Regions from separate parts of the Streptomyces araujoniae genome, predicted to be linked through region 1. Evidence: riboswitches for the same ligand, from Rfam matches in the RefSeq annotation. Region 1 holds a riboswitch; each other region holds the start of a gene.

Region 1 (7,648 bases):
GGCGCACACCGTTGTTCACACTTCGGACAGTGAAATGAGACACGGGCCACGCAGGGAGGGCGCCCGGCGGCTTCGGACGGCCCGGATTCCGCTCCCCTTCGCCCGTTCGCTGACTTCCGGTCAGCTCGTGGTGGCACGGTGACACAGATGTAACCGAATGGCGTAGGCGAGCCGGAACCACTGAGCGTCACAGGCCGTTCTTCTTGCCAATACACGGCCGCCGACCCGCGGCGGCGAGGAGAGAAGGGGAGCGCTGCATGAAGAAGACAGTCGGCTGGGCCCAGGACGGCGACGGCTGGACGATCACGGTGAACGGCACGCAGTACCGGGCCGTGGAGCGCGCCACCGACGGGCGCGTGGACAACTATCTGGTGCGGGGCAACGAGCTGAGTGCCGAGTGCCCGAGCCTCGGCCACGGGCTCGGCCTGATCCGGGCGCACGAGTCCCGGAGCTGACCCGGCAGGGCCCGACGACGAGGTGCGGCGCCGCCGCCCGCGCCTCGCACGGCCCGCCACCCCTTGTCCGGGCCCCCGCTCACGGGCCGGGGCCCATCAGCGGCCGACACCGCCTCGGATACGGGCGGCTTCACCGCCTCAGGCGCCGCCCGACGCGCCCGGCCCCTGACGCAGCAGGTACGTGTCCATGATCCAGCCGTGCCGTTCGCGGGCCTCGGCGCGCACGCGGCTGATCCGGTCCGCGACCTCGTCGAGCGGGCCGGAGACCAGGAGTTCGTCCGGGGTGCCGATGTAGGCGCCCCAGTAGATCCACAGCCCCCGGCCCGTCAGATGGGTGAAGCTCTCGTGGCCGTCGAGCATCACCACGATGTCGCCGTCGTCGTCCGGGAACCCCTCCGCGAGCCGCCTGCCGGGGGTGATGCGGATCGGGCGGCCCACCTGGTTCAGGGACGTACGGTGGCGGGCGGCGAGGGCGGAGACGCTGCTGATGCCGGGGATCACCTCATGCCCGAACTCCACCGTCCCCCGGTCCCGGATGTCTTCCAGGATCGCCAGGGTGCTGTCGTACAGGGACGGGTCGCCCCAGACCAGGAAGGCCCCGCACTCCCCCGGTGCCAGCTCCTCGGCGATCAGGCGCTCGCAGATGTCGGCGCGGCGGTGGCGCCAGTCGTGGACCGCCGAGGTGTAGCGCCCCCGGTCGTCCTGGGTGCGGTCCCGCCAGGGGTCCTCGGCCTCGACGACCCGGTAGGGGCCGGTGAGGTGTTCGGCCAGGATGTCCCGTCGCAGCCGGGTGAGGGACTCCTTCTCGCGGCCCTTGCCGAGCACGAAGAAGACCTGCGCCCGGCGCATCGCCTTGATCGCGGCGAGCGTCAGGTGGTCGGGGTCACCGGCGCCCATGCCGATGACGAGGATGTGGCGTGGTGGTGCGTCGCTCATGTCGGCCGATCATGCCAGGGCGGGCCGCCGGCCCGGGCAGGGGGCGGGGCGGCCGTCGGCACCGACCGGCGCGGGCAGGACCCGGCCCGGGGCGAGGGCGCGTCCGTGTCGGAGCGAGGCGGGGTGGACTTACTAGGACGTCCAACTATATGTTCGTGAGCAGAGAGGCGACCGGCATCGTGCCGGGCGCCTCGAAGGCCCGTGGTGTCAGGGAAGCCGGTGCGATTCCGGCGCGGTCCCGCCACTGTGACCGGGGAGTCCGTCCTCGCAGGACACGCCACTGACGGCGAACCAGCCGTCGGGAAGGCACGAGGGCGCGCGCTGATCCGGGAGTCAGGATACCGGCCACGGGAATAGTTCCGTGTTTCCACGAGGATGGAGCAGACACGCATGGCACCGGTCCGCACCCACGGCCCCGCGGGCACGTCCCGGCGAGCGGTTCTCCCCGCCCCCTGACGGCCCCGCCCTTCGCGTCCCCCCTGGCGGCAGCCCTTCCGCGCCCCCGTGCACCCGACCGGTGCGCGGGCCGGTGGCAGCCGTGCGCCATCCCCGGATCTCTCCTGACGATCTCACCGACGAGAGCAGGTTTCCATGGTCCGCGAACTCACCCATTTCATCGGCGGCAAGCACACGCCCGGCACCTCGGGCACGTACGGCGATGTCTACGACCCCAACACCGGGCAGGTGCAGGCCCGGGTGCCGCTGGCCGGCCGGTCCGAGACCGAGGCCGCCATCGCCGATGCCGCCGAGGCCCAGCGGGAGTGGGGCGAGTGGAACCCGCAGCGCCGCGCCCGCGTGCTGCTGCGCTTCCTCCAGCTCGTGGAGAAGGAGAAGGACTCCCTGGCCCGGCTGCTCTCCTCCGAGCACGGCAAGACCGTGGCCGACGCGCACGGCGACATCGCGCGCGGTCTGGACGTGGTGGAGTTCGCGGCCGGTGTCCCGCATCTGCTGAAGGGCGAGTTCACCGACAACGCGGGCGCCGGGATCGATGTGCACTCGCTGCGCCGGCCGCTCGGCGTGGTCGCGGGCATCACCCCGTTCAACTTCCCGGCGATGATCCCGCTCTGGAAGGCCGCGCCCGCCCTGGCCTGCGGCAACGCCTTCATCCTCAAGCCCTCGGAGCGCGACCCCTCGGTACCGCTGCGGCTGGCCGAACTCTTCCTGGAGGCCGGGCTTCCGCCGGGGGTCCTGAACGTCGTCAACGGCGGCAAGGAGGCCGTGGACACCCTGCTGGAGGACCCGCGCGTCAAGGCGCTCGGCTTCGTCGGCTCGACGCCGATCGCCGCGCACATCTACGCGACGGCCGCCGCCCACGGGAAGCGGGCGCAGTGCTTCGGCGGGGCCAAGAACCACATGATCGTGATGCCGGACGCCGATCTGGACCAGGCGGTGGACGCGCTGATCGGGGCCGGGTACGGCTCGGCGGGCGAGCGGTGCATGGCGATCTCGGTGGCCGTGCCGGTCGGTGAGGCCACCGCCGACGCGCTGGTCGCCAGGCTCACCGAGCGGATCGGCGAGCTGCGGATCGGCCGCTCGGACGACCCGGACGCCGACTTCGGGCCGCTGGTGGGCCGCGACGCGGTGGACCGGGTGCGGGGCTATGTCGACCTCGGTGTCGAGGAGGGCGCCGAACTGGTCGTGGACGGAAGGGACTTCACCCTCGGGGGCCACGAGGACGGGTTCTTCGCGGGCGCCTCGCTCTTCGACCGGGTCACCCCGGACATGCGGATCTACCAGGAGGAGATCTTCGGGCCCGTGCTCTGTGTGGTCCGCGCGGCGGACTACGAGGAGGCGCTGCGGCTGCCCTCGGAGCACGCGTACGGCAACGGCGTCGCCCTCTTCACCCGCGACGGCGACATCGCACGCGACTTCACCCGCCGGGTCGACACCGGCATGGTCGGCGTGAACGTGCCGATCCCGGTGCCGGTGGCCTACCACACGTTCGGCGGCTGGAAGCGGTCCGGCTTCGGGGACCTGAACCAGCACGGTCCGGACGCCATCCGCTTCTACACCCGTACCAAGACCGTCACTTCGCGCTGGCCCGCCTCCGGGATCCGGGACGGTGCGAGCTTCACGATTCCGACCATGGGATGACCGCTGTGACCACCCTGCTCAGCGACGACCAGCTCGCGGTCGTCGAGACCACACTCGACTTCGCCCAGGAGCACCTGGCCCCGCACGCGGTGGCCTGGGACCAGGAGAAGCACTTCCCCGTCGACGTCCTGCGGAAGGCGGCGGACCTCGGGCTCGGAGGCGTGTACGTACGGGAGGAGGTGGGCGGCTCCGGGCTGTCCCGCTCCGACGGGGTCCTCGTCTTCGAGGCCCTGGCCACCGGCTGCCCGTCGGTCGCCGGATATCTCTCGATCCACAACATGGTCGCCTGGATGGTCGACCGGTACGGCACCGAGGCGCAGCACGCCCGGTATCTGCCGGAGCTGTGCACCATGGAGCAGTTGGGCAGTTACTGCCTGACCGAGCCGGGCGCGGGCTCCGACGCGGCGGCGCTGCGCACCCGCGCCGAGCGCGACGGCGACCACTACGTCCTGACGGGGACGAAGCAGTTCATCTCCGGGGCGGGTGCCGCGCACCTCTACATCGTGCTGGCCCGCACGGGTGACGGCGGTCCCGGCGGGATCTCCGCGTTCCTCGTCGAACGGGACGACGCGGGGCTGTCGTTCGGGGCCAACGAGAAGAAGATGGGGTGGAACGCGCAGCCCACCCGGCAGGTCGTGCTCGACGGTGTGCGCGTCCCGGCCGACCGGATGCTGGGCGCCGAGGGCGAGGGTTTCCGGATCGCGATGAACGGCCTCAACGGCGGCCGGCTCGGCATCGCCGCCTGCTCGTTGGGTGGGGCGCAGAGCGCGCTGGACCGCTCCCTGGCCCATCTCGCGGACCGGGAGGCGTTCGGGGCACGGCTGCTGGAGGCGCAGGCGCTGCAGTTCCGGCTGGCCGACATGGCGACCGAACTGGCCGCCGCCCGGGCGCTGGTGCGGCAGGCCGCCGAGGCGCTGGACCGGAAGACGCCGGGGGCACCGGAGTTGTGCGCGATGGCCAAGCGGTTCGCCACCGACACCGGGTACGCGGTCGCCGACCGGGCGCTCCAGCTCCACGGCGGCTACGGCTATCTCTCCGAGTACGGCATCGAGAAGATCGTCCGGGACCTGCGGGTCCACCAGATCCTGGAAGGGACCAACGAGATCATGCGCGTCATTGTGGCCCGGAGTCTGACGGGAGCCCTGCGATGACCGAGGAGCACGTCGTCGTCCGTACCGAGGGGCGTACGGGGGTGGTGACCCTGAACCGGCCCAAGGCGCTCAACGCCCTCACCCACGACATGGTCGGGACGATCGCGGCGGCCCTGGACCGGTGGGAGCACGACCCGGCGGTGGCCACGGTCGTCCTCACCGGCGCCGGGGAGCGCGGCCTGTGCGCGGGCGGCGACATCCGGTCCATCTACGAGGACGCCCGCGCGGGCGGCAGGGCGTCGGCCGCGTTCTGGCGCGACGAGTACCGGCTGAACGCCCGGATCGCCCGCTACCCGAAGCCGTACGTGGCCGTCATGGACGGCATCGTGATGGGCGGCGGGGTCGGCGTCTCGGCGCACGGCAGCGTCCGGATCGTCACCGAGCGGTCGAAGGTGGCCATGCCGGAGACCGGGATCGGCTTCGTGCCGGATGTCGGCGGCACGTATCTGCTGGCCCTGGCCCCCGGGGAGCTGGGCACCCATCTCGCCCTGAGCGGGGCGGTGGTGGGGGCCCGGGACGCACTGCTGTGCGGGCTGGCCGACCACTTCGTCCCGGCGGCGGAGCTGCCCGCCTTCCTCGCCGCGCTGCGGACGGAGGAGGTACCCGAGGTGCTGGGGCGCCACGTCCGGCAGGCGCCCCCCGGGGTGCTGGAGGCCGACCGGGCCTGGATCGACCACTGCTACGCCGCCGACACGGTCGAGGAGATCGTGGACCGGCTGCTCGCCTCCGACGCCCCGGCGGCCGGTGAGGCGGCGAAGACGATCCTGGGCCGTTCGCCCGTGGCGCTCAAGGTCACCCTCGCCGCACTGCGCCGGACCCGTGGACTCGGGCCGCTGGAGCGGGTGCTGGAGCAGGAGTACCGCGTCTCGTACGCGGCGCTCTCCTCCGCCGATCTGGTGGAGGGCATCCGGGCCCAGGTGATCGACAAGGACCGCGCCCCACGCTGGACCCCGGGGACGCTCGTGGAGGTCACGGAGGCGGACGTGGCCCGGTACTTCGCACCGACCGGCGACGAGGAGCTGTTCCTCGCCGCAGCCGACTCACCGCAGGAGGTGCCCTGGTGACCACCACCACGACCGTCGCGTTCATCGGCCTCGGCCACATGGGCGGCCCGATGGCCGCCAACCTCGTCCGGGCGGGATACCGGGTGCTCGGCCACGACCTGGTGGAGAGCAGTCTGGCCGCCGCCGAGGAGAGCGGGGTGGAGCGGGCGAAGTCCGCCACGGAGGCCGCCGCGGTCGCCGACGTGGTGATCACCATGCTGCCCGCCGGCCGCCATGTCCTCTCCCTCTACGGGCAGGAGGGGCTGCTCGAAGCGGCCCGCCCCGGCACGCTGTTCGTCGACTGCTCCACCATCGACGTGGCCGACTCCCGCGCCGCGCACGCGGCAGCGGCGGCGACCGGTCACCGCTCACTGGACGCCCCGGTCTCCGGCGGGGTGGTGGGTGCCGAGGCCGGCACACTCACCTTCATGGCCGGAGGCGACGAGGCCGCCTTCACGGCGGCCGAGCCGCTGCTCTCCGTGATGGGGAAGAAGGCGGTGCACTGCGGCGGGGCCGGTGCCGGGCAGGCGGCCAAGATCTGCAACAACATGATCCTGGGCGTCTCGATGATCGCCGTCAGCGAGGCGTTCGTCCTCGCCGAGAGCCTCGGCCTCTCCGACCAGGCGCTGTACGACGTGGCATCGGCGGCCTCCGGCCAGTGCTGGGCCCTCACCGTCAACTGCCCGGTCCCCGGCCCCGTCCCGACCAGCCCGGCCAACCGCGACTACCGCCCCGGCTTCGCCGCCCCCCTGATGGCGAAGGACCTCGGCCTGGCCGCCAACGCCCTGCGGGCAGGCGGCATCGACGCCGAACTGGGGCTCAGGGCAGCCGAGTTGTACGCACGGTTCGCGGAAGGGGCCGGAGCGGACCAGGACTTCTCCGGGATCGTCCGCGCGATCCGGGCCGCTTCGCCGCAGACCACCGAGACGCAGGAGGGCACCCCCGCATGAGCGAGCACGACGACACCCCCGCCACCCCGGGCCCGTACGGGACGATCCTGGTCGAGCGCCGGGGCCGTACGGCCCTGCTCACCCTGAACCGCCCCAAGGCGCTCAACGCGCTGAGCCTGGAGGTCATGCGCGAGACGGTGGAGGCGGCCGAGGCGCTGGACCGGGACCCGGGCGTCGGCTGCATCGTCATCACCGGCAGCGGCGAGAAGGCGTTCGCGGCGGGCGCGGACATCAAGGAGATGCAGCCGCAGAGCTACATGGACATGTATCTCAGCGACTGGTTCACCGCCTGGGACCGGCTCGGCCGGCTCCGGACCCCGACGATCGCCGCCGTACGGGGCTACGCCCTGGGCGGGGGCTGCGAGTTGGCGATGCTCTGCGATCTGGTGATCGCCTCGGAGTCGGCCGTCTTCGGGCAGCCGGAGATCCGGCTCGGGGTGATCCCCGGCATCGGCGGCTCCCAGCGGCTGACCCGGGCGGTCGGCAAGGCCAAGGCGATGGACCTCTGTCTCACCGGCCGGAACATGGACGTCCAGGAGGCGGAACGGGCCGGGCTGGTCTCCCGGATCGTCCCGGACGCGGCGCTGCTGACGGAGGCGCTGGCGGCCGCGGAGACGGTCGCCGGGATGTCGGCGCCGGTCGCGATGATGGCGAAGGAGGCGGTGAACCGCGCCTTCGAGACCACGCTCGCCGAGGGCGTCCGCTTCGAACGCCGCCTGTTCCACGCGGTGTTCGCGACGGCCGACCAGAAGGAGGGCATGAAGGCCTTCACCGAGAAGCGGCCCGCGGAGTTCACCCACCGCTGAGCCGCGCGCACCCCGGTGCCCCCTGCCCCTCCCGCGACGGGAAGGGCAGGGGGCACCCACCCGCACACCCCCCTTATTGCATATATGCGCAATTGCCTGCGGAGGGCAGGGGTGCCCGGTGGGAGTGGGCACCGCCCGCCGGTCTCCCACCCCGTCGGAGCCCGTCCCGCGCACGGGATGATCCACACCGCGATGCGCGTTGTATCCGGTGTG
Region 2 (7,648 bases), 1.3 Mb from region 1:
TGCTCGCCCTGGGTGTGGTGGTCGCGCTGCCGACCCTGAAGATGCCCGCGGTCACCGACTTCGCCTCCAGCGGCTCGGGCCCGGTCTTCGCCGGTTCGATGTTCCCGTTCGTCTTCATCACCATCGCCTGCGGCGCCCTCTCCGGCTTCCACTCCCTGGTCTCCTCCGGCACCACGCCGAAGATGGTCCAGAAGGAGACGCAGATCCGGGTGATCGGCTACGGCGCCATGCTGGTCGAGTCGTTCGTGGCGATCATGGCGATGATCGCGGCCTGCATCATCGACCCGGGGCTGTACTTCGCCATCAACGCACCCGTCGGTGTGATCGGTGACAGCGTCCAGTCCGCCTCCGAGGCCGTCGCCAACTTCGGCTTCACCATCACCCCGGACGCCCTGGCCCAGGCCGCCAAGGACGTCGAGGAAGCCAGCCTGCTCTCCCGGACCGGTGGCGCCCCCACCTTCGCGCTCGGCATGGCGGAGATCTTCTCCGCGGTGATCGGCGGAACGGCGATGAAGGCGTTCTGGTACCACTTCGCGATCATGTTCGAGGCGCTCTTCATCCTCACCACCGTCGACGCCGGAACCCGGGTCGGGCGCTTCATGCTCCAGGACATGCTGGGCAACGCCTACAAGCCGTTCCGCGAGGTCAGCTGGAAGCCGGGCGTCTGGTTCGCCAGCGCCGTCGTGGTCGGCGGCTGGGGCTACTTCCTCTGGGTCGGCGTACACGACCCGCTGGGCGGCATCAACCAGCTCTTCCCGCTCTTCGGCATCGCCAACCAGTTGCTGGCCGCCGTCGCGCTCGCCGTCTGCACCACCCTGCTGGTGAAGTCCGGCCGCCTGAAGTGGGCCTGGGTCACCGCCGTACCGCTCGCCTGGGACGTGGCGGTCACCCTCACCGCGAGCTGGCAGAAGATCTTCTCCCCGGACGTGAAGGTCGGCTTCTTCGCCCAGCGCGACAAGTACCAGGCGGGCATCGACGCGGGCGAGGTGCTGGCCCCCGCCAAGTCCATGGACGACATGCGGACCATCGTCACCAACTCCACCGTCGACGGGGTGCTCTGCGCGCTCTTCGCCCTCCTCATCATCGTCGTCCTCGTGGACGCCGGCCGGGTCTGCTACAAGGCCATCCGCGACCCGGAGACCGTCAAGCTCCACGAAACGCCGTTCGTGCAGTCGAAGTTCGTCGCCCCGGCCTCGCTCTTCGCCACCAAGGAGGAGAAGGCCGAACTGGCGGAGGCCGGAGTCGGCCCCGAGGGCGGCCTGCGCAAGGAGCCGGCCGGGACGGGGAGCCGGACATGACCGTCGCAGACGTCCGGCGGGTGGCGGGGCGGATCCGTTTCTACGTCCGCGAGCTGACCGGCGAGGCCGCGTACGACCGCTATGTGGCGCACGCCAGGTCACACGATCCGGACGCGCCGGTGATGAGCCGCCGCGCCTTCGAGCGCAGCCGTACGGACGCCCGCGAGGCGGACCCCCGCGAGGGCTTCCGCTGCTGCTGACCCCTGTCGGCCGATCGGGGCCGCCGCACCCCTTCCGGGGCGCGGCGGCCCCTTTTCGCGCCCCGGGCGAGCCCGTCCGCCGTTCGGTCCCCCGGTGCGCGGAGCCCCGACCGTACGAAAGGATGTGCCCATGGCATCGCACATCCGGCGGCCCCGGCTCCGCCCCCTCCTCCTGGCCGCGGCCCTGGCACTGGCGGCGGTCACGGGCTGCGGCACCGCGCCGGCGCCCGGTTCGGAGCCGGCGGCGGAGCGGAGCCCTTCGGCCGGACCGGTGCCCGACCGGGCGGAGCTGGAGGCGCGGGCGGGCGCGGCGCAGCTCGTCACGGACCATGTCTGGGTGACCGGGGCCGCGGGCTACGCCCTGGCGCGCCAGTCGGTCGGGGTGCTCGGTGACGACGGGTTCGGCAGCTCCTACACCGCGCCGGACGGCGGTCTGTTCCAGCTGTCGGTGGAACGCCGCCCGCACGCCGTGGCGGAGTGCACGGGTGCCGCCGCGCCCGCCGGCGGCACGGAGCCCCCGGAGACGTGCGAGCGGGACGGCGAACACTGGTACCGGGCCACGGAGTCGGACCACGCGTACGCCCGGGAGCGGGGCGGGCTCGTGATCACGGTGAGCGGGGCGCGCGAGAGGGTGGACCGGGCGACGCTGCGGTCGGCGGCGCGGGCCGCCCACCGCGCCGACGACCACGAGCTGGACCGGGTGCTGCCGCCCGCCGGGGGCGGCTTTGGACAACGGCCCGTCGAGCGCGGCGACCTGCCGCCGGTGGGCGACGGTGCCCCGGACAACGAGGTGGGAGCGAGCGGCTGATGGATCTGACGATCAGGGTGGCGGAGCCCGCCGAGTACGCCGTACTCGGCGAGATCATCGCCGAGGCCTACCTCGGCGACGGTCTGCTGGACGGCCCGGCGGACCCCTACCTCCTCAAACTGCGGGCGGTGGCACAGCGGGCGGCCGAGGCCGAGGTGCTCGTGGCGCTCGACGCGGACGGGGTGGTGGTCGGGGGTGTGACGTATGCCGCTCCCGGCACTCCGTGGCGCGATATCTCCGGTCCGGACGAGGCCGAGTTCCGGATGCTCGCCGTGGCCCGCGCCGGGCGGGGACGGGGCGTGGGAGAGGCGCTCGTCCGGGCGTGCGTCGAGCGGGCCCGGTCCGCCGAGGGCGTCCGGGGGCTGGTGCTGTCGACGCAGCCGGCCATGCTCCCGGCCCATAGGATCTACCGTCGGCTCGGCTTTCTGCGGACCCCTGAGCGGGACTGGGAGCCGGTTCCTGGCCTGCGCCTCATGACCTTCCGGCTGGAGCTGGAGACGGCCTCCTGAAGGGCGCAAGCAATCAACGCGACACAACATGTGGGGGCCGCATCATCTGGCGGCCCCCACATGTATGCTCGACCTCGCTGTCGCCGCAGGGGAATCCGGTGCGAATCCGGAACTGTCCCGCAACGGTGTGATCAGTGTGCTTTTGCACACCCGAAGTCCGAAGACCTGTCGACAGTACGTCCGGCTCGCCCGAACCGGACGGTAGACGTCCGGGCCTCGCGGATGGGCCGGTGGACGCCGTAGCAGTGCTGCCTTGTCAGGCATCGTGCTGCCCGGTTTCCCCGCTCGCCGCCGGCCCCCAGCCGAGCGAGGGAAAGCCCAGTGACCATCGCGCCCGCCGATCCGGTTTCAGCCACCGAATCCGCTGCCTCCACCGCGTCCGGAGAAGGCACGACCGACGGACCCGGGACCGCCCTGCTGCGGACCCTGACCGACCTCACCGTCGATCTGCCCGACACCGACCCCGGACGGGTCGCCGCCTCCGCGCTCCGCGGGCGCAACGCCCGCTCCGACGAGGCCGAGTTGCGCACGCTGGCCACCGAGGCGGCGGCGGGCCTGATCTCCGAGGACCCGGCGTACTCCAGGCTCGCCGCCCGGCTGCTGACCCGGACGATCGCCGAGGAGGCCGCGAGCCAGGGCGCCACGTCCTTCTCCGCCTCGGTCGCCGTCGGCCACCGCGAGGGCCTGATCGCGGACCGCACCGCCGCCTTCGTGGAGCTGCACGCCGAGGCGCTGGACGCGCTGGTGGAGCGGACGCTGGCCGAGGGCGCGGACGACCGCTTCGGCTACTTCGGCCTCCGTACGCTGCACAGCCGTTACCTGCTGCGCCACCCGCTCACCCGTCAGGTCATCGAGACCCCGCAGCACTTCATGCTGCGCGTGGCCGCGGGCCTCGCCGAGGACGAGTCGGTGCGCGCGCTGGACGAGGTCGCCGCGCTCTACGGGCTGATGAGCAAACTGGACTACCTCCCCTCCTCCCCCACGCTCTTCAACTCCGGCACCCGGCACCCGCAGATGTCCTCCTGCTATCTGCTGGACTCCCCCAAGGACGAGCTGGACTCGATCTACGACCGCTACCACCAGGTGGCGCGTCTGTCGAAGCACGCGGGCGGCATCGGCCTCTCCTACTCCCGTATCCGCGCCCGGGGTTCGCTGATCCGGGGCACCAACGGGCACTCCAACGGCATCGTGCCGTTCCTCAAGACGCTGGACGCCTCCGTGGCGGCGGTGAACCAGGGCGGCCGGCGCAAGGGCGCGGCGGCGGTCTACCTGGAGACCTGGCACGCGGACATCGAGGAGTTCCTGGAGCTGCGCGACAACACGGGTGAGGACCAGCGGCGTACGCACAACCTCAACCTGGCGCACTGGATCCCGGACGAGTTCATGCGCCGCGTCGACGCGGACACCGAGTGGTCGCTGTTCTCCCCCGCCGACGTGCCCGAGCTGGTCGACCTGTGGGGCGACGAGTTCGACGCGGCCTACCGCGCGGCCGAGGCCAAGGGCCTGGCCCGCAAGACGATGCCGGCGCGTGAGCTGTACGGCCGGATGATGCGGACCCTCGCCCAGACCGGCCAGGGGTGGATGACGTTCAAGGACGCCTCCAACCGGACCGCGAACCAGACCGCCGAGCCGGGCCGGGTCGTGCACTCCTCGAACCTGTGCACGGAGATCCTGGAGGTCACCAACGACGGCGAGACGGCCGTCTGCAACCTGGGCTCGGTCAACCTGGGCGCGTTCGTGGCCAACGGCTCGATCGACTGGGAGCGCCTGGACGCCACCGTCCGTACGGCCGTGACCTTCCTCGACCGGGTCGTCGACATCAACTTCTACCCGACCGAGCAGGCCGGGAACTCCAACTCCCGCTGGCGGCCGGTCGGCCTGGGCGCCATGGGCCTCCAGGACGTCTTCTTCCAGCTGCGCCTGCCGTTCGACTCCCCGCGGGCCCGCGCCCTCTCCACGCAGATCGCCGAGCGCATCATGCTCGCGGCGTACGAGGCCTCCTGCGACCTGGCCGAGCGCTCGGGCCCGCTGCCCGCGTGGTCGGAGACGCGTGCCGCGCGCGGTGTGCTCCACCCCGACCACTACGACACCGAGCTGAACTGGCCGGAGCGCTGGGACGCCCTGCGCGCCCGGGTCGCGAAGACCGGCATGCGCAACTCGCTGCTGCTCGCCATCGCGCCGACCGCGACGATCGCCTCGATCGCCGGTGTGTACGAGTGCATCGAGCCGCAGGTCTCCAACCTGTTCAAGCGCGAGACGCTCAGCGGCGAGTTCCTCCAGGTGAACGCCTACCTGGTGGACGAGCTGAAGAAGCTCGGCGTGTGGGACGCCCGCACCCGTGAGGCGCTGCGCGAGGCCAGCGGCTCGGTCCAGGGCTTCGCCTGGATCCCCGAGGACGTGCGGGCGCTGTACCGCACGGCGTGGGAGATCCCGCAGCGCGGTCTGATCGACATGGCGGCGGCCCGTACGCCGTTCCTCGACCAGAGCCAGTCGCTCAACCTGTTCCTGGAGACGCCGACGATCGGCAAGCTCTCCTCGATGTACGCGTACGCCTGGAAGCAGGGGCTGAAGACGACGTACTACCTCCGCTCGCGCCCGGCGACCCGGATCGCCCGTGCCGCGTCCGGCCAGGCGGCGGCCGCCGCCCCCATTCCCGTACAGCAGGCGACGGCTCCCGACGCGGACGCCATCGCCTGCTCCCTCGAAAACCCCGAGTCCTGCGAGGCCTGCCAGTAATGAGCACCACGAACAACGAGAAGAACCTGCTCGACCCGGGATTCGAGCTGACCCTGCGTCCCATGCGGTACCCGGACTTCTACGAGCGCTACCGGGACGCGATCAAGAACACCTGGACCGTGGAGGAGGTCGACCTCCACTCGGACGTGGCCGACCTCGCCAAGCTGTCGCCGGGTGAGCAGCACATGATCGGCCGGCTGGTGGCGTTCTTCGCGACCGGCGACTCGATCGTCTCCAACAACCTCGTGCTGACGCTGTACAAGCACATCAACTCCCCCGAGGCGCGGCTGTACCTGTCGCGGCAGCTCTTCGAGGAGGCCGTGCACGTCCAGTTCTATCTGACGCTGCTGGACACCTACCTGCCCGACCCGGACGACCGGGCGGCGGCGTTCGACGCGGTCGAGGAGATCCCCTCCATCCGCGAGAAGGCGCAGTTCTGCTTCAAGTGGATGGACTCGGTCGAGACGATCGACCGCCTGGAGACGAAGGCCGACCGCCGTCGCTTCCTGCTGAACCTGATCTGCTTCGCGGCGTGCATCGAGGGGCTGTTCTTCTACGGCGCCTTCGCGTACGTCTACTGGTTCCGCTCGCGCGGCCTGCTGCACGGCCTCGCCACGGGCACCAACTGGGTCTTCCGTGACGAGACGATGCACATGAACTTCGCCTTCGAGGTCGTGGACACCGTCCGCAAGGAGGAGCCCGAGCTCTTCGACGACGCGCTCCAGCAGCAGGTCACCGACATGCTGAAGGAGGCCGTCGAGGCGGAGCTGCAGTTCGGCCGCGACCTGTGCGGCGAGGGTCTGCCGGGCATGAACACCGAGTCGATGCGCCAGTACCTGGAGTGCGTCGCCGACCAGCGGCTGGCCCGCCTGGGCTTCCCGACGGTGTACGGCTCGGAGAACCCGTTCTCCTTCATGGAGCTGCAGGGCGTCCAGGAGCTGACGAACTTCTTCGAGCGCCGCCCGTCCGCCTACCAGGTGGCGGTGGAGGGCTCGGTCGGGTTCGACGACGACTTCTAGGCCCGTTCCAGAACCTGAAAGGCCCCACCGTGCCGCGGAGCACGGTGGGGCCTTCCGCGTCCCCTGACGGCATGACGAGAACCGGCCGAACGGAGAAAACACTTGGACTGGACCAAGCCTTGGCGTGCACACTCTCAGATCGATCACGCCCGACCGGGCCCAGCTCGCTCAGAGAGGCGTACATGCCCGTCATCGAAGTGGCAGACCTCGTCAAGGAGTTCAGTCGGCCCAAACGGCAGGAGGGCGCCTTCGCCGGCATCCGCACGCTCCTGACCCGTGAGCGGACCGTGAAGCGCGCGGTCGACGGCGTCGACTTCACGGTCGAGCGGGGCGAGATGGTCGGCTATCTCGGCCCCAACGGCGCGGGGAAGTCCACCACCATCAAGATGCTCACCGGCATCCTCGTCCCCACCTCCGGCACGGTCACGGTCGCCGGTGCCACGCCCTGGCGGGACCGGTCCCGCAACGCCCGCCGGATAGGCGTGGTCTTCGGCCAGCGCAGCCAGCTCTGGTGGGACCTGCCCCTGCGCGACTCGCTCTGGCTGATCGGCCGTCTCTACGACGTGCCGGAGGCCCGGTTCCGCGAGAGGCAGCGGGAGTTCAGCGAGGTGCTGGACCTGGGCCCGTTCCTCGACACCCCCGTCCGCCAGCTCTCCCTGGGCCAGCGGATGCGCGGCGACCTCGCCGCCGCGATGCTCTACGACCCGGACATCCTCTACCTGGACGAGCCGACGGTCGGGCTGGACGTCATCGCCAAGGAGCGGATACGCACCTTCGTCGGGGAGCTGAACCGGGAGTCGGGCACGACGGTCGTCCTCACCACCCACGACCTGGACGACGTCGAGGAGCTCTGCGACCGGATCGTCCTCATCGACCACGGCAAGGTCGCCTACGACGGCGCGGTGGACGAGCTGAAGACCCGCTACGCCCCGCACCGCGAACTCGTCGTGCAGACCGACCGGCTGGAGAGCGTCGAGGGCGCGGAGGTCGTCCGCCGGGAGGACGGCAGGGTGTGGCTGCGCTTCGACCCCGTACGCACCCCGCCCGCCGAACTGGTGGCGGCGGTCCTGGCGCAGCA
Region 3 (7,648 bases), 5.3 Mb from region 1:
GCCGGGCGCACCGCTTCAGTGTCGTGGGGCGGGCGGCGTGGTGCCAGTGGGCGGGGTCCGTCCGGTGCCGCGCCCACTCCCCCGGCCGACCGGGGGCCGCCGGACGGCCGAGGGGCGCGGGGCCGGAAGCGGGGAGGACCGGGGCGGGGAGGCCGGGGGGCCGGGAGGGCCGGGGTGTGAAGGGCCGGGGCGGGGAGCGACGGGGTGCGGGGCGTCAGTCCTGCTGTCCGTATCCCTTCAGCGCTTCCGTCACCTCGTCGAGCTGGGCGCGGCTGAGCAGGGACGGGCTCAGGCCCGGTACGGCGTTCGCGGTGAGCCAGAGGCGGCAGAGCCACTCCAGCTGGGCGGTGCGCTCGTAGGCCTGGTCGAGAGTGGTTCCGTAGGTGACGGTGCCGTGGTTGGCGAGCAGGCAGCCGGTGCGGCCGCGGAGGGCGGTGAGCATGGCGTCGGCCAGCTCCGGGGTGCCGTAGCGGGCGTAGGCGGCGGTACGGACGGGGCCGCCGAGGACGGCGGCCGCGTAGTGCACGAGCGGCACCTCGGTGACGAGCGTGGAGACGGCGGTGGCGTGCACGGCGTGGGTGTGGACCACGGCGGCCGCGTCGGTCTCCCGGTAGACCGTGAGGTGGAGGGGGAGTTCGCTGGTCGGCCGGAGCCTCCCGAGGACCTGGCGGCCGTCGAGGCCGACGCCGACCGCGTCGCGCGGTCCGAGCCGGTCGTAGGGCACCCCGCTGGGGGTCACCAGGACCAGGTCCCCGACCCGGGCGGAGACATTGCCCGAGGTGCCGACGACCAGCCCGTCGGCGGCGCTGCGGCGGGCGGTCTCGACCACCTTCCGCCAGGCCCGGGCGACGGATTCCGGCTGCTGCTCGCTCATGGGGCGAGCGTAGGGGTGACGGCCCGGAAGCGGAACGTGATCCCCCACGTGACGGGGATCTCTTCCGGGCCCGGGACCGTCCGTCAAAGTCTTCGCCAACGAGGGGTAAAGGGCAGCCCAGGCGGTGCCCCAGGGACCCTGCACAGCCCCTCGCGCACACAAACGGAACCGGCGCACTCCGCTTGGGGACACCACAGCGCCCCGCCCAGTTCATCTTCCGTTCACTCAGGTTGCCTACGGTCCACGAGCCACTGACGTCGAACGATTGCCTGGGTAAATGGAACACATCACGCTGCTGCTTGCGATTGTGGTCGTAACAGCTCTCGTGTTCGATTTCACGAACGGTTTCCACGACACCGCCAACGCGATGGCGACCACCATCTCGACCGGCGCGATGAAGCCCAAGACAGCGGTGGCCATGTCCGCCGTTCTCAACCTGATCGGCGCGTTCCTGTCGGTGGAGGTCGCCAAGACGATCTCCGGCGGGATCGTCAACGAAGACGGCATCAGAACAGAGGTCATCTTCGCGGCGCTCGTCGGCGCCATCCTGTGGAATCTCTTCACCTGGCTGCTGGGCCTTCCGTCCAGCTCCTCCCACGCCCTGTTCGGCGGTCTGATCGGCGCCGCCGTGATGTCGGCCGGCTGGTCCTCGATCAACGGCGGCACCGTCGTCACCAAGGTGCTGCTGCCCGCGATCGCCGCCCCGCTGGTCGCCGGGATCGCCGCGATGCTGGCCACCCGGCTCACGTACCGGATCAACCGGAACGTCACCGACCCGAACCAGCAGAAGTCCACCGCCAAGGGCTACCGGGCCGGGCAGATCGCCTCCGCCGGTCTCGTCTCGCTCGCCCACGGCACCAACGACGCCCAGAAGACGATGGGCATCATCACGCTGGCGCTGGTCACCAGCGGTGTCCTGGCCCCCGGCTCCAACCCGCCCATGTGGGTCATCGTCTCGGCCGGTGTCGCCATCGCGCTCGGCACCTACCTCGGTGGCTGGCGCATCATCCGCACCATGGGCAAGGGCCTCACCGACCTCCAGCCGCCGCAGGGCTTCGCCGCCCAGACCAGCGCGGCCACGGTCATCCTGGCCTCCTCGCACCTCGGCTTCTCGCTCTCCACCACGCAGTCCTGCTCCGGCGCCGTCATGGGCGCGGGCCTCGGCCGCAAGGGCGGGGTGGTCCGCTGGTCCACCGCCACCCGGATGTTCGTCGCCTGGGGTCTGACGCTCCCGGCCGCCGCCCTGGTCGGCGCCGGTGCCGAGTTCCTCACCAAGCAGGGCCCCTGGGGCATCGCCGTCACGGCGGTCATCCTGGTCGGCGGCTCCTTCGCCATCTGGCTGGCCTCGCGCCGCGAGCCGGTCGACCACACCAACGTCAACGACACCGACGACACGACGGCGGACGAGCCGCAGGGCGTCGTCACCACCGCCATGGCCGCGGTCGCCCCGCCGCCCACCGCCGGTGCGGTCTCCGAGCTCTCGACCACCATCCCGGCCCCGGCCGGGGCGCCCGACGACACGCCCCGCCCCGCGGCCACGGTGTAAGGACAGATCCGCATGAAAATCGACTGGGCAGCTCTCGCCTCCGTCTTCGGTGTCAGTCTCGTCGTCACCGTCGCACTGGTCGGCGTCTTCACCCTGGGCATCGTCGCCCTCTCCAAGCTGTCGGCCCCGGCCGACAGCGACACCCCCGCCGCCTCCGGCGGTACGGCAGCGCTGGCGCGCACCGGCGCGTACGCCGCCTTCGCGGCGTGCGTGGCGGCGGTCGCGTACGGCATCTATCTGATCGTCGCCTGACCCGCGCCGACGCACTCCATCGGGCCGGACACACCACCGTGTGTCCGGCCCGATGCGCGTCCGCGTGTGCGTCTGCGCACACCGGGCCTCCGCAGGTCAACAGCAAGTTGACGGCCGTTCTCGCAGCGTGGTGGACTGCCTGGGCCATTACGGCGACAGGAGAGGAAGCCGGTGCGAATCCGGCGCGGTCCCGCCACTGTCACCGGGGAGCACTCCCCCACACCGGAGTCACGGCCCGCCGCGCGCGGGCTGGAAGGCCGGGGGACGTGCGGATCCGGGAGCCAGGAGACTCTCGTCGCCGGACACGTCGAACCAGGGCGCGGACCCTGAGTTAAGGACCTGACGCCATGCCTGGCCGCCGAGCGCCGCAGCCGCCGTTGCCGCTGTTCCCGTACGTGCCGTCGTTCCCGCACGTGCCGCTGTTCCCGTACGCCGGAACCTCCCGCCCCGCGACGGCCTGACCCCGTGCGTGCCGATCGCGCTCCTCTGCGCGCCGATCGCCTTCCCGTACGCGCCGGCCGCGCTCCTCTGCGTGCCGGGCGCGTCTTCGCGTACGGCGCCACCGCCGGGCTCGTCGCCGACGCCCTGCTCGGTGACCCCCGCCGGGGGCACCCCGTCGCCGGTTTCGGGCGGGTGGCCGCGCGCGTGGAGTCGCTGCTGTGGCGGGACGACCGGGGCCGGGGCGCGCTGCACACCCTCGTCTGCGCCGGAGGCGCCGTGGGGGCCGCCGCGCTGACCGCCCGTGCCGTACGGGGGCGCCCCGCGCTCGCCGTCGCGCTGACCGCCGCCACCACCTGGTCGGTCGTCGGCGGTACGTCGCTGGGCCGGGAGGCCCGCGCCATCGGGGGCGCGCTGGCCGCCGGGGACCTGGAGGTGGCCCGGGAGCGGCTGCCGCATCTGTGCGGGCGCGACCCGCAGGCCCTGGACGGCCCGGGGATCGCCCGCGCGGTCGTGGAGTCGGTCGCGGAGAACACCTCGGACGCCGTCGTGGGCGCGCTGGTGTGGGGCGCGATCGGCGGGGTCCCCGGGCTCGTCGGCTTCCGGGCCGCGAACACGCTGGACGCGATGGTCGGCCACAAGTCGCCCCGCTACCGCCGCTACGGCTGGGCCTCGGCCCGCCTGGACGACGTGGTGGGCTGGCCCGGCGCCCGGCTGACCGCCGCGCTGGCCGTGGTGGCCGGCGGGCGGCCCGCGGAGGCCGTACGCGCCTGGCAGGCGGACGCGCACCGCCATCCGAGCCCGAACGCGGGCCCGGTGGAGGCGGCGTTCGCGGGGGCGCTCGGCGTACGGCTGGGCGGCACGCTCGCGTACGCCGGGCGCGTGGAGCACCGGCCGGTGCTGAACGGGGCGTCCGGGCGGGAGGTCCGGGGCAGCGACATCGAGCGGGCCGTCGGGCTCTCGCGGCGGGTGGGCGCGCTGGCCCTGGGGGTCTGTGTAGCGGGCCGGCTGGTGGCCGGGCACCTGGTCGCGAACCGGTCGGCCGCAGGGCGTTCGGGGGCAGGACCTTCGACCGCAGGGCTTTCGGTCGGGGCACGGAAGCGGGGGCGGGGATGACCGGCGTGGGCGCGAGCGGTACGGCATCGAGCGGTGCGGTACGGGAACGGGGGCGGGCATGAGCGGCGGCGGGCTGCTGGTCGCGGGGACGACCTCCGACGCGGGCAAGAGCGTCGTCACGGCGGGCATCTGCCGCTGGCTGGTGCGCCGGGGCGTGAAGGTCGCGCCGTTCAAGGCGCAGAACATGTCCCTCAACTCCTTCGTCACCCGCGAGGGCGCCGAGATCGGGCGCGCCCAGGCCATGCAGGCCCAGGCCGCCCGGGTGGAGCCGACGGCGCTGATGAACCCGGTGCTCCTGAAGCCGGGCAGCGACCGTTCCAGCCAGGTCGTCCTGATGGGCAGGCCGGTCGGCGAGATGAGCGCCCGGGGGTATCACGGGGGCCGTCAGGAGGCCCTGCTCGGGACGGTCACGGACTGCCTGGAGCAGCTGCGGTCCACGTACGACGCGGTGATCTGCGAGGGCGCCGGGTCACCGGCCGAGATCAACCTCCGGCGCACCGACATCGTGAACATGGGCATCGCGCGGGCCGCCCGCTTCCCCGTGCTGGTCGTCGGGGACATCGACCGGGGCGGGGTCTTCGCCTCGTTCTTCGGGACGACGGCCCTGCTGAGCGCGGAGGACCAGTCGCTGGTCGCGGGCTATCTGGTGAACAAGTTCCGGGGCGACGTCTCGCTGCTGGAGCCGGGGCTGGACATGCTGTACGGGCTGACCGGGCGGCGTACGTACGGGGTGCTGCCGTACGCCCACGGGCTCGGCATCGACGAGGAGGACGGGCTGCGGGTCTCCCTGCGGGGTGCGGTGCGCGAGTCGGTCGTGGCGCCGCCGCACGGGGAGGACGTGCTGCGGGTCGCGGTCTGCGCGGTGCCGCTGATGTCCAACTTCACGGACGTGGACGCGCTGGCCGCCGAACCGGGCGTCGTCGTGCGGTTCGTGGACCGGGCCGAGGAGCTGGCCGACGCGGACCTGGTCGTCGTGCCCGGCACGCGCGGCACGGTGAAGGCGCTGGCCTGGCTGCGTGAGCGCGGGCTCGCGGAGGCGCTGGTGCGGCGGGCGGCCGAGGGGCGTCCGGTGCTGGGGATCTGCGGCGGGTTCCAGGTGCTCGGTGAGCGCATCGAGGACGAGGTGGAGTCGCGGGCCGGGGTCGTGGACGGGCTGGGACTCCTTCCCGTACGCGTCCGCTTCGACCGGGCCAAGACGCTGGCGCGGCCGGTGGGTTCGGCGCTCGGTGAGGTGGTGGAGGGGTACGAGATCCACCACGGGGTGGCCGATGTACGGGGCGGGGAACCGTTCCTGGACGGCTGCCGGGTCGGGGCGGTGTGGGGCACGCACTGGCACGGGTCGCTGGAGAGCGATGCGTTCCGGCGGCGGTTCCTGGAGGAGGTGGCCCGGGCCGCCGGGCGGCGGTTCGTACCGGCGCCGGACACCTGTTTCGGGGTGCTGCGGGAGGAGCAGTTGGACCGGCTCGGGGATCTGGTGGAGGAGCACGCGGACACGGACGCGTTGTGGCGGCTGATCGAGGGGGGCGCGCCGCGCGGGTTGCCGTTCGTGCCGCCGGGGGCCCCTTCGGGGCCGGGGGACGTGGGTGCGGGTGCGGGTGCGGGTGCGGGTGCGCCGGAGAGCCGGGGCACTGCCCCGGACCCCGCTCCTCAATCGCCGGAGGGGCTTGAAAATCCCGGGTCCGCCCCGGCAAAGGGCCAGGGGGTTGAAAATCCCGGGTCTGCCGGGTTAAAGGGCCAGGGGCTTGAGAATCGCGGGTCCGCCGCGTCAAGGGGCCAGGGGGTTGAAAATCCCAGGTCCACGGCGTCAAGGGACCAGGAGCTTGAGAATCCCGGGTCCGCCGCGTCAAGGGACCAGGGGGTTGAGAATGCCGGGTCCGCCGCGTCAAAGGGCCCGGAGCTTGAGAATGCCGGGTCCGCCGGGCTCGGGCAGGAAGCTGAACAGCATGTCGACGAGGAGGCCTTGTGAGTACGCCCTATCCGTTCACCGCGATCGTCGGGCAGGACGACCTGCGGCTCGGGCTGTTGCTGAACGCCGTCAGTCCGGCCGTCGGCGGCGTGCTCGTGCGGGGTGAGAAGGGGACCGCCAAGTCCACCGCCGTGCGGGCGCTGGCCGCGCTGATGCCCGAGGTCGCCGTCGTACCGGGGTGCCGGTTCTCCTGCGACCCGGTCTCGCCCGACCCGGCGTGTCCCGACGGGCCGCACGCGGAGGCGGCCGGAGTGGCACGGGCCGCGCGGACCGTGGAGCTGCCCGTGGGCGCGTCCGAGGACCGGCTCGTGGGGGCGCTGGACATCGAGCGGGCGCTCTCGGAGGGCGTGAAGGCGTTCGAGCCGGGGCTGCTGGCCGACGCGCACCGGGGGATCCTGTACGTCGACGAGGTCAACCTCCTCCACGACCACCTGGTGGACCTGCTGCTGGACGCGGCGGCCATGGGTGCCTCGTACGTCGAGCGCGAGGGCGTCTCCGTACGGCATGCGGCACGGTTCCTGCTGGTCGGCACGATGAACCCGGAAGAGGGCGAGCTGCGGCCGCAGTTGCTGGACCGGTTCGGGCTGACCGTGGAGGTCTCCGCCTCCCGGGACACCGACGAGCGGGTGGAGGTCGTACGGCGCCGGCTCGCGTACGACGACGATCCCGAGGGGTTCGCCGCGCGCTGGGCCGAGGAGGAGGGCGCCCTGCGCGAGCGGATCGCGGGCGCGCGGGCCCTGCTGCCCCGGGTCGTGCTCGGTGACGGCGTGCTGCGGCAGATCGCGGCCACCTGCGCCGCGTTCGAGGTGGACGGGATGCGGGCCGACATCGTGATGGCCCGGACCGCGACCGCGCTCGCCGCCTGGGCCGGGCGCGAGGAGGTCACCGCCGACGACGTACGGCAGGCCGCCCTGCTGGCCCTCCCCCACCGGCGGCGCCGCAACCCGTTCGACGCACCGGGCCTCGACGAGGACAAGCTCGACCGGACGCTGGACGAGGCCGGTCCGCAGGAGAACCACGACGACGACGATCCCGACCCCGGTCCCGATGGCGGCGGTGACGGCGGCGGAGGCGGTGGCGTTCCGCCGCAGGCCGACGGGGAGGACCGGACTCCGCCCCAGGGCTCCGAGGGCGATGCGCCGTCCCCGGCCCCCGAGGGCGCGCCCGGTGCGCCCGGACGGCCCGCCGGCAGCGAGCAGCAGCCGGTGGCCGCCGCCGAGCCGTTCCGTACGAAGATGCTCAGCGTGCCGGGGCTCGGTGAGGGCGCTGCGGGGCGGCGCTCCCGGGCCCGTACCGAGCACGGGCGTACGACCGGCGCGCGGCGGCCCGAGGGAGCGCTGACCAAGCTGCACCTGGCCGCCACCGTGCAGGCCGCCGCCCCGCACCAGCGTGCGCGCGGGCGCAGCGGGCGCGGGCTCGTGGTGCGCCGGGACGACCTGCGGCAGGCGACCCGGGA
Region 4 (7,648 bases), 4.0 Mb from region 1:
CGGCGTCCTGTTGCTCACGTCATGGGGAACCATGCGGGCATCGTATCGATTCCCGGCCGGGAAACCCGAGTGTGATCCCACATCGTGGATGGTTGGCGCCCATCATGCGGACAGGACTGGGCGGCCGGGTCCCTCCGGGAGGTAGACGACGGTGGGGGCGCCGGTCTTCGGATGGGTGCTGACCTCGGCGGCGACGCCGTACACCTCGCCCAGCAGCTCCGCCGTCAGCACCTCCTCAGGGGTGCCGGAGGCGACGACCCGGCCGTCCTTGAGGACGTAGAGGCGGTCGCAGTAGTACGCGGCGAGGTTGAGGTCGTGCAGGGCCAGCAGGTTGGTGGTGCCCAGGCCCCGGACCAGGGAGAGGATCTCCAGCTGGTAGCGGATGTCCAGGTGGTTGGTGGGCTCGTCCAGGACGACGAGCGCGGGCTGCTGGACCAGGGCGCGGGCGACCAGGGCCCGTTGGCGTTCGCCGCCGGAGAGCGAGGCGAACGTACGGGGTTCGAGCGCGGCGATCCCGACCCGTTCCAGGGCGTCGGTGACCAGGGCGGTGTCGGCGGCGCTGTCCGCCTCCCAGAACCGCTTGTGCGGGGCGCGGCCCATGGCGACGACCTGGCCGACGGTCAGTTCGAAGCCGGCGTGGCTCTCCTGCGGGACGGTGGCGATGCGGCGGGCGCGGGACTTCACGGGGAGGGTGGCGAGGTCGTCGCCGTCCAGGAGGACCCGGCCGTGGGTGGGGCGCAGGGTGCCGTAGACGCAGCGCAGGAGTGTGGTCTTGCCGCTGCCGTTGGGGCCGACCAGGCCGACCGTCTCGCCGTCGGCGGCGATGAGGTCGACCGCGTCGACGAGGTGGCGGCCCTCGCCGGTCCCGTACGAGAGGGCCTCGGTGCGCAGGGTGGTCACGGGCGGGCTCCCTCGGGCGTGCGGACAGTCGTCGTGCGGGCGCGGCCCCCGTCCTCGGGGGCGGATCGTACGGTGCTCATGCCGGCGCCCCTTCCGGCCGGCGCCGCAGCATCCACAGGAAGAACGGGCCGCCGGTGAGCGCGGTGAGCACACCGACCGGGATGTCCTGCGGGGCGGCCAGGGTGCGGGCGGCCAGGTCCGCGAGGACCAGGAACACCGCCCCGCCGAGCGCGGCCACCGGCAGCAGCGCCCGGTGCGAGGCGCCCACCGCCATCCGGGCCATGTGCGGGACCATCAGCCCGACGAAGCCGATCGCCCCGCTGTACGCCACCAGCGCCCCGGTCATGAGCGAGGCGAGGACGAAGACGGCGGCCCGGAAGCGGGCGGTGTCCAGGCCCAGCACGGTCGCGCCCTCCTCCCCCACCAGGAGCAGGTCGAGCGGGCGGGCCAGGGTGAGGAGGACGGCCGTACCGGCGATCAGGGTGATCGTCGGGAGCGCGAGCATGTCCCAGCGGGCCGCGCCGAGGCCGCCGAGGGTCCAGTAGAGGACTTCCTGGAGGTGGTCGGCGCGGGCGGAGGTGACCAGGATCAGGCTGGTGAGGGCGGAGAGGATGTAGGAGACGGCGACCCCGGCGAGGACGAGCCGGTTGGTGGTGAGGCCGCCTCCGCCGCGCGCCAGGGTGTAGACGAGCAGCAGGGAGAGCAGCGCGCCGGCGAACGCGGCGGCCGGGATGGTCACGGTGGTGGCGAGGGAGGCGCCGATACCGAGGACGATCACCAGGACCGCGCCGGTGGAGGCCCCGGAGGAGACGCCGAGGAGGAACGGGTCGGCCAGCTGGTTCCGTACGAGGGCCTGGAGGACCGTGCCGATGACGGCGAGTCCGGCGCCGACGACGATGCCGAGCAGGACCCGGGGCAGCCGCACGTCCAGGACGATCGTGCGGAACGGGCTCGCCTCCGCCCGCCCGGTCAGGATGTCGATCACCTGGCCGGGCGGGATGCGGACGGAGCCGAGGGCGAGGGCGGCGACCACGGCGGCTGCGAGGAGGGCGGCGAGGGCGCCGACGACCAGGGTGTAGCGGAGCAGCCGCCGCGGTGCGGGGGTGCGGCAGGTCACGGGGTGGTGGCCGCCGGGTGGAGCTGGGCCGCGAGCTTCTCGACGGCGGCGGGGACGCGGACGCCGAGGACCGCGTCGGAGAGCGGCATCACCGCGAAGCGCTTGTTCTTGATGGCCGGGACGTCCGCGAGGGCCGGGTCGGTGAGGAGGCGCTTCTTCTTCTGTTCGACGGTGGTGGAGCCGTAGTCGTAGATCACGATCGCCTCGGGCTTGCGGGCGACGACGTTCTCCCAGGAGGCGTCCCCGAAGGACTTGTCGAGGTCGGCGAAGATGTTGGTGCCGCCGGCGCGCTTGATCAGCTCGTTGCCGATGCCCTTGCCGCCCGCGGTGAACGCGGTCTTGTCGCCGCTGTCGTAGACGAAGACGGGGAGGGCCTTGAGGTCCTTGAGCTTCTCGGCCGTGGCGGCGTTGTCGGCCTTGGCCCGCTTGATCCAGGCCTCGGCGCGGTCGCTGACGCCGAAGGTGCGGCCGACCTCGCGGATCTCTCCGTAGAGGGTCTCCATCGGGGTGTCGGCCTCGGCGCAGCTCTCGGTGTTGAGCCGGGTCTCGATGCCGGCCTTCTTCAGCGCCTCGCGGCCGCGCCCGTCGCCCGCGGCGAACGCGCTGGCGTAGCCGCCGTAGACGAAGTCGGGGTCGGCGGCGAGGACCTGCTCGTAGGAGGGGTACTCCTTGGCGATGACCGGGACGGAGGCGTAGTCCTCGGCGTACTTCGGCAGCACCTTGTCGTCGAGGTAGGCGGTGCCGACGAGGGACTTGGTGAGGCCCAGCTCCAGCATGATCTCGGTGACGTGCTGGTTCATGGTGACCACGCGCTTCGGCGCGGCCTTGTACGTGGTGGTGACACCGCAGTTGGTGACGGTGTACGGGAAGCCGTCGCTCTTCTCCGCGGCCTCGGGCCCGCCCTTGGCGTCGGGGCTCTCCGAGGAGGAGCAGGCGGTGAGGGCGAGCGGGAGCAGCACGGCGGCGGCTATGAGCGCGGGGGTGCGCCGGGACATGGCGGGGCCTCTCCGGGGGATTTCCGCGTCCCCTGGTCGATGCGGGAGAAGGCGGCGGGCCAGTTCCTGGCTTCCGGGCCGCCCTCCCGCGCGGAGTCGTCCACCGGGGAGTCGTCCGTACGGGAGGGGGCCCGGTCACAGTGGCGGGACCGTGCCGGATTCGCACCGGCTTCCTGGTTCCTGCTGCCTTGTGTTCGGGTCTGGGGTGCAGTGTGCCAGACGGATCCGGAGGGTCGGCGGGGCCCCCGGGGAGGAGCGTCGCGGCTCAGTACGCCTCGACGACCTGCACGTCTTCCTCGGTGATCTCGCCGTCCACGATGCGGTACGAGCGGAACTGGAAGGGGCCCGAGCCGTCGGTGTCGGCGGTGGAGACCAGGACGTAGTGGGCGCCGGGCTCGTTGGCGTACGTCACGTCGGTGCGGGAGGGGTAGGCCTCGGTCGCGGTGTGCGAGTGGTAGATGATCACGGGCTCCTCGTCGCGGTCGTCCATCTCGCGGTAGAGCTTGAGGAGGTCGCCGGAGTCGAACTCGTAGAACGTGGGCGAGCGGGCGGCGTTGAGCATGGGGACGAAGCGCTCGGGGCGCCCGGTCCCGGCCGGGCCCGCCACCACACCGCACGCCTCGTCGGGGTGGTCGGCGCGGGCGTGGGCGACGATCTGGTCGTGGAGCGCCTGGGTGATGGTCAGCATGGCAAGAGGATAGGCATGCGGCCCTCTCCGTACCGGTGGGTGGTACGGGGAGGGCCGCATGGTGGACGCCGGGGCCGTGGGGGGAGCTGAGCGGCCGGGACGCCCTGGGGAGGAGGGCCGGTCCAGGGCCCGTGGTCGACGGGCCCGCCCTCGGGTTCGGTGCTCGACGCGAGCGGGTGGGGTGCTCGCCGGAGCCTGGGTCAGCGCTTGGCGAAGGCGGTGTTCTCCGGGTCGCGCGACTTGAGCACCAGGTAGGAGACGCCCAGGAGGAGCGCCCAGAGCGGGGCGCAGTAGAGCGAGATCCGGGCGTCCTGGTCGATCGCCATCATGACGATGACCATGCCGATGAAGGCGAGCGCGAACCAGCTGGTGTACGGGGCTCCCGGGGCCTTGAACGAGGAGTGCGGGAGCACGCCCCGGTCGGCCATGCGGCGGTAGCGGATCTGGCTGAACAGGATCATGATCCAGGCCCACATGCCGGAGATGGTGGCGAAGGAGACGACGTAGTTGAACGCCTCGCCCGGCCACTGGTAGTTGATCCAGACGCCGACGAGCATCAGGGCGGCGGAGAAGGTGGTCCCGGTGAGCGGCAGGCCGTTCTTCGTGAGCTTGGTGAAGGCGCGCGGGCCCTGTCCGTTCATGGCCAGGTCGCGGAGCATGCGGCCGGTGGAGTACATGCCGGAGTTGCAGGAGGAGAGCGCCGCGGTCAGGACGACGAAGTTGACGATGGCGGCGCCGATGCCGAGCCCCATCTCCTCGAAGGCCTTCACGAACGGCGAGACGCCCGGCTTGAAGGTGGACCACGGCACGACCGACAGGATCATGATCAGGGCGCCGACGTAGAAGACGGCGATGCGCCACGGCACGGTGTTGATGGCCTTGGGCAGCACGGTCCTGGGGTCCTTGGACTCGCCCGCGGTGACGCCGACGAGTTCCACGGCGAGGAAGGCGAACATGACGATCTGGAGCGTCATCAGCATGCCGCCGATGCCGTTGGGGAAGAACCCGCCGTCGTTCCAGAGGTTGGAGACGGTCGCGGTGTCGCCCGCGTCGGAGAAGCCGATGGTCAGGACGCCGGCGCAGATGAGGATCATGCCGACGATGGCGGTGACCTTGACCATGGAGAACCAGAACTCCAGCTCACCGAAGAGCTTCACGGAGATCAGGTTGGCACCGTACAGAATGACGGTGAAGACGAGCGCGGAGAGCCACTGGGGAATGTCCCACCAGTACGTCATATAGGTGGCGGCGGCGGTGACTTCGGTGATTCCGGTGACGACCCAGAACAGCCAGTAGGTCCAGCCGGTGACGAATCCGAAGAAGGGGCCGATGAATTCGCGCGCGTACTCCGAGAAGGAGCCGGAGACCGGGCGGTACATGAGCAGTTCGCCCAGCGCCCGCATGATGAAGAAGATGACCAGCCCCGCGAGGCAGTAGGCCAGGATGAGGCTGGGTCCGGCCCGGTCGATCGCTTTGCCCGCGCCGAGGAAGAGCCCGGTGCCGATGGCTCCGCCGATGGCGATCATCTGGATCTGACGGGCGCCCAGACCTCGCTGGTACCCCTCGCCACCGGTCTCCGCCGCCGCGGCGCCCGCGCCGGGCTTTCCGCTGTCGGCCTGTCCCTCGTCGACCTGTGCCGATGTCATGTGTGGTGCGCCTTTCTCCACGCCGATCCGCGCCCTCAAGGCCGCGGATCAGGTCCTGATCCCCCCGGATATGGATGGAGTGCCACCGGCGTTCGGCCGGCTTGTGGCGACCCCCGGGAACAGGGGTGGCGTCCCCGGGCGATCGTGAAGATTTATCACGGCCGTCACAGGACACCATGGGACATTCTGTGGCGCACCCCACAGATAAAAGCGGACAAGAAACCCCATCCATCAGGAAAGGCGCTTATGTCTTGGGGCGATCATTACCCGGATCTGAGCGTCCGTTGAGCGAACGGAGTGGGCGCGGGCCGGCGCGGGACGGGGGCGGCGCCGATTACGGCATCTGGGTCTCGACGAGCGTTTCCTGGAGCGCGCCGAGCCAGAGATAGGCCATCACCATGGGCTTGCGCGGGTCGCTGTCGGGGAGCCGGTAGAGCGAACCGCTCTCACCCTCGTCCTCGTCGGAGACCTCCAGCCGGGTGCCGATGGTGAGGCGCAGGTCGTTGAGCGCGCCGAGCCAGGCGCGGCACTCCAGGGCGGTGAGGGTGAGCACGGCCGCGCCGTCCCCGGCGGGCGAGAGGGCGTCCAGCGTCCGCACGACGGCGAGGGCGTCCTCGCGCTTGCGGGTGCGCAGGTCCATCTCGGTGAAGCGGCGGAACTCGGCGGACAGCTCGCGCAGCTCCTCCTCGCCCGCGCCCTCGGGGGCGGACCCGTCGGGGCCGCCGTACGCGTCGGGGAAGAGCCGGGCCAGGGCCGGGTCGGAGGGCGGCTTGCTGGGCCCCTCGGCGAAGAGCGCGGCGAGCGGGTCCTCGCCCTCGGCGGGGGTGTCGCCCGGACCGATCAGTTCGAGCAGCTGCACGGCGAGGGAGCGCAGGATCGAGATCTCGACCTCGTCGAGCGCGACGGCCGCGCCGCCGCCCGGGGTGGCCTCGAAATGGCCGGCCATGGATTCTCCGATGGTGGGACGGACGGGGCAGGGAGGCCGGGGCGGCGGTCGCGGCCCCGGGGCCGGGGGCTAGTTGCGGTCCTGGGTGAGGGTGGCCCACAGCCCGTAACCGTGCATGGCCTGGACGTCGCGCTCCATCTCCTCGCGGCTCCCGCTGGAGACGACGGCGCGGCCCTTCTGGTGCACGTCCAGCATGAGCTTGTGGGCCTTGTCCTTCGAATAGCCGAAGTAGGCCTGGAAGACATAGGTCACATAGCTCATGAGGTTGACCGGGTCGTTGTGGACGAGCGTCACCCACGGGACGTCCGGCTCGGGGACCACGAAGGTCTCCTCGGCCGAATCGGGACGTTCGATCTCCAGGGGGGTAGCAACGCTCACCTGTCCCATGCTGCCACCCGGAGGGGTCCGGCGCACAAACGGACCCCACATCTCGTCACTTTGACGAATAGGGGGTAGCATCCCAGCCATGAACTCAGCGGACCTCGGGCGACGGGTCGGCGTTCCGTCGACCGCGCTCTTCACCGACCAGTACGAGCTGACCATGGTGCAGGCGGCACTCAAGGCCGGCACCGCCTCCCGCCGCTCCGTCTTCGAGGCGTTCACCCGCCGGCTGCCCGAGGGGCGGCGGTACGGGGTCGTCGCGGGCACCGGCCGGGTGCTGGACGCGGTGGAGAACTTCCACTTCGACGACGAGATGATCGGCTTCCTGCGCCAGCAGCGCGTCGTGGACGAGCCGACCCTGCAGTGGCTGGCGGACTACCGCTTCAGCGGCGACATCTGGGGCTACCCGGAGGGCGAGGTGTACTTCCCCGGCTCCCCGCTCCTGCGGGTCGAGGGGTCCTTCGCCGAATGCGTGCTGCTGGAGACGGTGATCCTCTCCATCCTCAACCACGACTCCGCCATCGCCGCCGCCGCCTCGCGGATGTCGGCCGCCGCCGGGGGGCGCCGGCTGATCGAGATGGGGGCGCGGCGCACCCACGAGCTGTCGGCGGTGGCCTCGGCCCGCGCGGCGTACGTCGGCGGGTTCGACGCCACCTCGGACCTGGCGGCCGGGTTCCGGTACGGGATCCCGACGGTCGGCACCAGCGCGCACGCCTTCACCCTGCTGCACGACACCGAGCGGGACGCGTTCCGGGCCCAGGTGGACTCGCTGGGGCGGGGCACCACGCTGCTGGTCGACACCTACGACGTGGCCGAGGCGGTGCGGGCGGCGGTGGAGATCGCGGGGCCCGAGCTGGGTGCCGTACGGATCGACTCCGGGGACCTGCTGCTGGTCGCGCACCGGGTGCGGCAGCAGCTGGACGAGCTGGGGGCGACGGGCACCAGGATCGTGGTGACCTCGGACCTGGACGAGTA

The links. Region 1 has a riboswitch for cobalamin ahead of ACQ9ZG_RS28540 (CoA-acylating methylmalonate-semialdehyde dehydrogenase). Riboswitches for the same ligand answer to the same signal wherever they lie in the genome.
Region 2: another riboswitch for cobalamin. It lies ahead of ACQ9ZG_RS23390 (ribonucleoside-diphosphate reductase subunit alpha); the one in region 1 lies ahead of ACQ9ZG_RS28540 (CoA-acylating methylmalonate-semialdehyde dehydrogenase).
Region 3: another riboswitch for cobalamin. It lies ahead of ACQ9ZG_RS06085 (cobalamin biosynthesis protein); the one in region 1 lies ahead of ACQ9ZG_RS28540 (CoA-acylating methylmalonate-semialdehyde dehydrogenase).
Region 4: another riboswitch for cobalamin. It lies ahead of ACQ9ZG_RS11265 (ABC transporter substrate-binding protein); the one in region 1 lies ahead of ACQ9ZG_RS28540 (CoA-acylating methylmalonate-semialdehyde dehydrogenase).

What each region holds. Positions count from the first base shown of each region.
Region 1 covers NZ_CP194070.1:6,687,406-6,695,053, reverse strand. Annotated here, with positions in the region: gene ACQ9ZG_RS28550 (hypothetical protein) at 258-455, shown strand; gene cobF (precorrin-6A synthase (deacetylating)) at 594-1,391, opposite strand; cobalamin riboswitch at 1,577-1,755, shown strand; gene ACQ9ZG_RS28540 (CoA-acylating methylmalonate-semialdehyde dehydrogenase) at 1,983-3,485, shown strand; gene ACQ9ZG_RS28535 (acyl-CoA dehydrogenase family protein) at 3,482-4,636, shown strand; gene ACQ9ZG_RS28530 (enoyl-CoA hydratase/isomerase family protein) at 4,633-5,700, shown strand; gene mmsB (3-hydroxyisobutyrate dehydrogenase) at 5,697-6,629, shown strand; gene ACQ9ZG_RS28520 (enoyl-CoA hydratase) at 6,626-7,435, shown strand.
Region 2 covers NZ_CP194070.1:5,394,610-5,402,257, reverse strand. Annotated here, with positions in the region: gene ACQ9ZG_RS23410 (carbon starvation CstA family protein) at 1-1,298, shown strand, start outside; gene ACQ9ZG_RS23405 (YbdD/YjiX family protein) at 1,295-1,498, shown strand; gene ACQ9ZG_RS23400 (hypothetical protein) at 1,629-2,306, shown strand; gene ACQ9ZG_RS23395 (GNAT family N-acetyltransferase) at 2,306-2,815, shown strand; cobalamin riboswitch at 2,868-3,002, shown strand; gene ACQ9ZG_RS23390 (ribonucleoside-diphosphate reductase subunit alpha) at 3,137-5,551, shown strand; gene ACQ9ZG_RS23385 (ribonucleotide-diphosphate reductase subunit beta) at 5,551-6,570, shown strand; gene ACQ9ZG_RS23380 (ABC transporter ATP-binding protein) at 6,753-7,648, shown strand, end outside.
Region 3 covers NZ_CP194070.1:1,433,256-1,440,903, forward strand. Annotated here, with positions in the region: gene ACQ9ZG_RS06065 (alpha/beta hydrolase) at 1-11, opposite strand, end outside; gene ACQ9ZG_RS06070 (class II aldolase/adducin family protein) at 215-874, opposite strand; gene ACQ9ZG_RS06075 (inorganic phosphate transporter) at 1,152-2,420, shown strand; gene ACQ9ZG_RS06080 (hypothetical protein) at 2,433-2,672, shown strand; cobalamin riboswitch at 2,835-2,963, shown strand; gene ACQ9ZG_RS06085 (cobalamin biosynthesis protein) at 3,201-4,226, shown strand; gene ACQ9ZG_RS06090 (cobyric acid synthase) at 4,285-6,192, shown strand; gene ACQ9ZG_RS06095 (putative cobaltochelatase) at 6,189-7,648, shown strand, end outside.
Region 4 covers NZ_CP194070.1:2,658,552-2,666,199, forward strand. Annotated here, with positions in the region: gene ACQ9ZG_RS11250 (putative leader peptide) at 1-33, opposite strand, end outside; gene ACQ9ZG_RS11255 (ABC transporter ATP-binding protein) at 103-900, opposite strand; gene ACQ9ZG_RS11260 (FecCD family ABC transporter permease) at 977-2,017, opposite strand; gene ACQ9ZG_RS11265 (ABC transporter substrate-binding protein) at 2,014-3,012, opposite strand; cobalamin riboswitch at 3,053-3,247, opposite strand; gene ACQ9ZG_RS11270 (M67 family metallopeptidase) at 3,278-3,700, opposite strand; gene ACQ9ZG_RS11275 (amino acid permease) at 3,901-5,346, opposite strand; gene ACQ9ZG_RS11280 (DUF2017 domain-containing protein) at 5,681-6,292, opposite strand; gene clpS (ATP-dependent Clp protease adapter ClpS) at 6,362-6,679, opposite strand; gene ACQ9ZG_RS11290 (nicotinate phosphoribosyltransferase) at 6,759-7,648, shown strand, end outside.